DNA from 2 places in the Vibrio nomapromontoriensis genome. Region 1 is predicted to be linked to the other one. Evidence: predicted binding sites of a transcription regulator. Region 1 holds the regulator's gene; the other holds the start of a gene.
The links. Region 1 encodes MetJ, which represses methionine synthesis genes. Its sites were predicted from a motif close to TTAGACNTNTANANGTCTAA; they were not measured.
Positions count from the first base shown of each region.

Region 2: the regulator MetJ is predicted to act here: its motif matches at 1,861-1,880, upstream of metA (homoserine O-succinyltransferase MetA).

Region 1 covers NZ_JAKJSS010000017.1:64,127-67,551, reverse strand. Annotated here, with positions in the region: gene L4D05_RS20235 (bifunctional aspartate kinase/homoserine dehydrogenase II) at 1-306, opposite strand, end outside; gene L4D05_RS20230 (O-succinylhomoserine (thiol)-lyase) at 315-1,484, opposite strand; gene metJ (met regulon transcriptional regulator MetJ) at 1,734-2,054, shown strand; gene L4D05_RS20220 (malic enzyme-like NAD(P)-binding protein) at 2,223-3,425, opposite strand, start outside.
Region 2 covers NZ_JAKJSS010000007.1:264,614-268,038, forward strand. Annotated here, with positions in the region: gene L4D05_RS05330 (M20/M25/M40 family metallo-hydrolase) at 1-316, shown strand, start outside; gene L4D05_RS05335 (ribosome recycling factor family protein) at 429-782, opposite strand; gene L4D05_RS05340 (DUF3859 domain-containing protein) at 761-1,198, opposite strand; gene L4D05_RS05345 (ATP-binding protein) at 1,344-1,715, opposite strand; gene metA (homoserine O-succinyltransferase MetA) at 1,908-2,849, shown strand; gene L4D05_RS05355 (AMP-binding protein) at 2,971-3,425, opposite strand, start outside.

The DNA.
Region 1 (3,425 bases):
ATCCGCTAGCTGGGCGCGTAATGCCTCGGCATCTTCACCTTCAATCAACGCCTCAACCAACTCCAATTGAAATTGTCGTAACGCTTGGAGATGTTCATGAGCCACGCGACCGTCTTTGTTTAACGCGTCTAAAAAGTCGATTAAACGGTTAGTGGTTTTTCCTGCGGCCGACACCACAATAAGGTCATCAGAGTGAGAATAATCTTTTAGAATCGATACCACACGGCGATAGCACTCAGGATCAGCAAGACTGCTGCCACCAAATTTATGTAATTGCTTCGTTGTTGGTACGTTAGTATTACTCATTGCCGTCGTTACCCTTCAAACGTTCTTGCTTTATCAAAAGCCTGTTGTAAGTCTTCAATTAAATCTTGCGCATCTTCTAAGCCTACAGACAAACGTAACAATTGTTGTGACACGCCCGCCTCTGCAAGCGCTTCTTCACCCATTGCGCGGTGGGTCATAGAAGCAGGGTGACAAATCAAACTTTCCACGCCGCCCAATGACTCGGCAAGAGAAAATAGCTCAAGTTGACCAACAAAGTACTTGAGTTGCTCAAAGCTACCGGCAAATTCAAAGCTCAACATAGAGCCAAAGCCCGATTGCTGCTTTTTAGCAATCTCGTGACCTGGGTGCTCGGGTAGGCTTGGATGATAAATAACTTTCACCAAGGCTTCATTTTGCAAATAATCGAGAATCACTTGTGAGCTCTCTTCATGAACACGCATACGCGCGCCTAAAGTACGAATGCCACGTAGCGTCATGTAACTATCAAACGGTGTACCCGTGGCACCGATGCAGTTGCCCCACCACGCCAACTCTTCGGCATGCTCTTCGGTTTTGGTGATCACCACACCGCCAATCACATCTGAGTGGCCATTGATATACTTGGTGGTTGAATGAATAACAAAGTCTGCGCCCAACTCTAAAGGCTTTTGGTATACCGGTGTCAAAAAGGTGTTATCAACGGCCACCAGCGCGCCAACTTGTTTGGCTTTTTCACATACTCGAGCAATATCCACCACGCGAACTAGCGGGTTAGAGGGGGTTTCAAGTAAAATAAGCGTCGGCTTTTTAGCGATCGCCGCATCTAATGCCGCCTCATCACCTTGATCGACAAATTGAACCTTGAAATCGCCTTTTTGAGCGCGAGTATTAAATAAACGATAAGAGCCGCCATAACAGTCATGTGGCGCGATAATAAGATCGTCAGGCCCAAGAAATGCCGATGCCCACAAATTCAATGCGGATGTCCCACAATTGGTCACCACCGCCCCTTTGCCTGATTCCAACTCAAATAATGCTTGCTCTAGCAAACCACGGTTGGGGTTACCAGAACGGGTATAATCGTACTTAGGCACGTCGCCGAAAGCAGGAAAGCCATAATTGGTAGAAAGGTAGATAGGGGGTACGACAGCGTGGTGTTGAGTATCTGACTCGATACCCGTTCGTACCGCGATGGTCGCTGGCTTCCGATTGCTCATAGAAACATCCTTTATTAACGCGCGCAAAGTGAAGACTAAATAGGGTTTTCATCATGCTTGAACCGACAGGGAAAAGCATCAATCTTTGAAAAAATTAACAGTCCGTTAAACTAAGCCCCACTTTACTGCCCATTTTGTGAGACGTCAACACTTCTAGACGTCTATATGTCTTTGCTTATGGCAGTAAATGCCGCTAAAATTGCACCTTTCTTATTAAACAAATTTACGATCAATAAACGAAGGTGTGCAATGGCAGATTGGAATGGCGAATACATTAGCCCTTACGCGGAGCACGGCAAGAAAAGTGAGCAGGTTAAGAAGATCACGGTATCCATTCCGTTAAAAGTGCTAAAGATATTGACGGATGAAAGAACTCGCCGCCAAATCAATAACCTACGCCATGCTACCAATAGCGAATTATTGTGTGAAGCGTTTTTGCATGCCTATACCGGTCAGCCACTACCGACCGATGAAGACTTGAGAAAAGACCGCCCAGATGATATCCCTACGGAAGTAAAAGCGATGATGACGGCGATGGGAATTGAGTTCGAAGCGTTTGATGAAGAATAAAATCTAGAAACTGGGTCCTGGGTCCTGGGTCCTGGGTCCTGGGAAAAATAAAAAAACGTTGACCGACAGGGCAACGTTTTTTTTGAAGCATATTCCAGGAACTAGGTACCTTTTTTCCCAAAAGCCCTAATATCCCCAAAACCCTACTATCTCCAAAGTCTCAACGACCTACTCAGTCATATAATTTTCAGGCATTTCAATTCTTGCCACGCCGGACTCTACTGCCGCGACCGCGACTGCTCTTGCTACTCGTGGTAACAAACGTGGATCCATTGGTTTTGGAATGATGTAATCTTTGCTAAATGACAACGCCGAGACACCAGCCGCATCCAATACTTCTTGAGGTACAGGCTCTTTGGCGATTTGACGAATAGCCTCAACAGCAGCAAGTTTCATCGCATCATTAATTTCGCTGGCTCGTACATCTAGTGCGCCACGGAAAATGAACGGGAAACACAATACGTTATTGACTTGGTTCGGGTAGTCCGAGCGCCCGGTACCCATAATGAGATCATCACGAACTTCATGGGCAAGTTCTGGTTTAATTTCAGGATCTGGGTTTGAACATGCAAAGACCACTGGCTTTTCTGCCATGAGTGTCAATGCTTCTGGAGGAAGTAGATCAGGCCCCGATACACCAAGGAAAAGATCAGCACCTTCAATCACATCTTCAAGAGTACGCTTATCCGTGTTATTCGCGAACATCTGCTTATATTCGTTTAAACCTTCACGGCGCGTGTGAATCACACCTTTACGATCCAGCATGTAGATCTTTTCACGCATCGCACCACATTTGATCAACAGCTCCATACACGCCGTCGCGGCAGCGCCTGCACCCAAACATACGATCGTAGCGTCACTTAGCTCTTTGCCTTGCAGCTCAATCGCATTCAGCATACCAGCCGCAGTTACAATCGCCGTTCCATGTTGATCGTCATGGAAAACAGGCACGTCACAACGCTCAATCAAGCGACGTTCAATTTCAAAACAATCTGGCGCTTTAATGTCTTCTAGGTTGATACCACCAAAGGTGTCTGAAATATTCGCTACCGTATCCACAAACTCATCTATTGTGCGATGCTTCACTTCAATATCAATAGAATCTAACCCAGCAAAACGCTTAAAGAGTAACGCCTTACCTTCCATCACCGGTTTCGAAGCAAGCGGGCCCAAGTTACCTAACCCTAAAATCGCGGTACCATTTGAAATCACGGCGACCATATTGCCCTTCGCCGTGTATTTATACACATTTTCCGCGTTTTGCGCGATTTCTCGTACCGGCTCAGCCACACCAGGGCTGTAGGCGAGAGCAAGATCCTTGGCAGAATCTGCGGGAGTCGTTAGAGCGATTTCAATTTTCCCAGGGGTTGG
Region 2 (3,425 bases), on a different contig from region 1:
TGCAACGTTCGAAGCTTCTGCGGAAAAGTTTGGCGCGACGGTTGAGATCGAATCAACACGCGCTTACAACGCGTTCGTTATCGCAGAAGATGACGCACACGTACTGCAAGTAAAAGCAGCCTTTGCCAAGAATGGCATTGAAGCGACAACCAAACACACAGGTGGCGGTAGCGACGCAAATAACTTCAATAAAAAAGGCTTAACCACCGTTAACCTTTCAACGGGTATGGCGAAAGTACACACCACTGAAGAATACATTGCGATTGATGACATGGTAAAAATCACTGACTTCGTGATTGCTTACGTTACAGCGTAGAGTACGTATTTTAATGCCACTCCTTGAATTTGGAGTGGCTTTTTTATGCCTTAAATCCAAATCACAAAGAAGAATACGCTCAGAATTATTTACAGGGTCGAATTGTTCGTTTCTACAAGCCTTCAAACTCATCAATGGCTTTTCGCGCTTCCACCAAGCTACAGCCAGATTCATGCATCAGTTCAGCAACGGTTATATCTGGGTTTTGCTCCAACACCTGCTGAATAGGTGATTTATACTCTGCCAACACTTTGTCAACCGCCACTGCAATCCACCCCACATCAGATTCAAGAGCGAAGCGGGTCAATGATTGAGGGAGACCACTTAACATCCAATTACGAGAGCGTCGGATACGCTTCAACTGACACTTCAGATCACTCGCGAGCTGGATTAAACGTTGCTTATCATCGACTCTATGCACAAAGCTGTTCAGCCGAATGGTCACTAGAAGCCGCGATTTTTCCAAAACTGCCCCTCGTCTCTTGCCATTACTTTAAATTTTTTCTCCGCTACCACTTTACCTTGTAACGACATTTCCATCTTCCATTCACCCAAATTGCTTTCTAGCCCTTCGGTTGGATGAAGCAACTGAATCGTATCGCCTAAGTAAAAGTCCCAATCATTACTATTGATGTGTTCTTCCCCATCAAAAGGTTCTAATACTTGCCCTTTTTTTCCGACAATTCCTGGGTGAAAAATGCAAAATTGAACTCGTTCACCTTTGGCTTTTTTTATATTCACAGTAAAACCAAATTCCACGTGTTCATCGGCGGTAACGTTTGTTGTAAATTCCTGAATTTTAGGTAACGTTTTCGCATTAGAGTCCCACGTAGAGTAAATACCATATGAGGTCATTTCAACAATTGCTGAGCGTTTTGCCATCTGTTTTCCCTATTTAATTCTGTTGTAAATCAATAATGCACTCGCCGTCGATGTTGATTTACATTGAGAATATGTAACTAATGAGCCACTTTAGTTCATTAGCCACTATAGCTAATAAGCCATTGAAAATACTAAAACGTAGGTTTCAATCTTGCCAACGTCGCCGCATCTTATCAATCACCACCTGCTCCACGCCATGAATATTGGCATAGCGTCCGCGGCAAACCCTAATTTCTATTTCCGCACCGTATCGTTTTGCCATCTGTTGGTAGGCTTTCATTTCCCAGCGGCGAATAAAGGTATTGGCGACAACAACGTCATTACCACGTGATAGTTGTTCTTCCGCTTGAGATTGACACCAACGATGAGCGTCTTCAATGCGGGTCGCATCATATTGATACACCCCACTGTCATTGACAAAGAACATATCCGCTTCAACATGGAAGGCTGATAGGGTCTGCGCCAAGGTTGATTTACCCGATCCCGGTAAACCCCGAATTAATATCAATTTCGTCACAATAATCCAATGATTGCACGCTGCCGTTATATTCGGTCATTATACAGAATTACTTTCGTAATCAGCGGGAAATCTCGCGTAAGCCAGTGCTGTCATCGATTTGGCACCAATTAACGGTCGACAAGGCTACGTGTTTCAGTTAACTTTAGATGTATAGACGTCCAAAACACCAATTAGCTTAGGGAGTAAGCTGTGCCAATTAAGATTCCTGACCAACTGCCCGCATCCGATGTACTTCGTGAAGAAAACATCTTTATCATGCCGGAAACTCGTGCATCTTCTCAGGAGATCCGCCCGCTTAAAGTGCTTATCCTCAACCTCATGCCTAAAAAAATTGAAACGGAAACTCAATTTTTAAGACTACTCTCAAACAGTCCTCTTCAGGTGGATATAGAGCTACTGCGCATCGACGACCGCCCAAGTAAAAACACGCCAACAGAACACCTAGACAATTTCTATCGCCAATTTGAGATGGTTAAAAGTCGTAATTTCGATGGTTTAATCATCACAGGCGCACCTCTTGGCTTAGTTCAGTTTGAAGATGTCATGTACTGGGATCACCTACAAACTATTATGAATTGGGCAAACAAGCATGTGACCTCAACGCTTTATGTGTGTTGGGCAGCTCAAGCAGGACTAAAGCTGCTTTATAATTTGCCAAAACGGACACGCAAAGAGAAACTATCTGGTGTCTATCACCATTCTGTCCACCAGCCCTATCACCCTGTGCTACGTGGATTTGATGACTCGTTTCTTGCGCCACATTCACGTTATGCCGACTTCTCCGTTGAGTACCTAGAAGAACACACCGACCTCGACATTCTCGCCACATCTGATGTCGCAGGTGTGTATCTTGCAGCGACAAAAGATAAACGAAACGTATTTGTCACTGGTCACCCGGAATACGACGCGCTAACGCTTCATAATGAGTATGTACGCGACCTTGGTGAGGGAATGGAGCCTGCGATTCCGGTTAACTATTACCCCAACAATAACCCAGATAACAAGCCTTGTGCCAGCTGGCGAAGCCATGGGCACTTGCTGTTTGCAAACTGGTTGAACTACTGTGTTTATCAACAAACACCATACGATTTAGATCACTTCAGCGCAGACAACTTTACGGTGACAGACTAACAGTCTTAAATGGAACTAAGGTTAACATCAAACCGATAACGACCAACGTAAAGCACCATATAAAAAATCCCTAAAGATATTCATCGTTAGGGATTTCCAATTCTACAAACTAGCGACCGACTTATCTCAGCTCTCGCCTTAAAATTTTACCAACGTTTGTTTTTGGCAGCGAATCTCGATATTCGATGACTTTCGGGATTTTGTAGCCCGTTAGGTGCTGACGGCAATGCTTCTTGATCTCTTCAACCGTGACTTGTCCGTTAGTCACGACCACTAGCTTGACCCTTTCGCCCGCTACATCGTCTGGCACACCAATGGCAGCAGCTTCGACAATTTTCGAATGCAACGTCGCCACTTCTTCAATTTCGGTCGGAAAAACATTAAAGCCAGACACTAAAATCATATCTTTCTTACGGTCTTCAATAAAGAATACCCCGCGGTCATCCATTCTTCCGATATCACCAGAATACAGCCAACCATCGTCCGTTAGCACCGCTCGAGTCTCTGCTTCTTGCTTCCAGTATCCTTTCATCACTTGATCGCCACGGATCTGAATTTCCCCGACCTCATTGATGC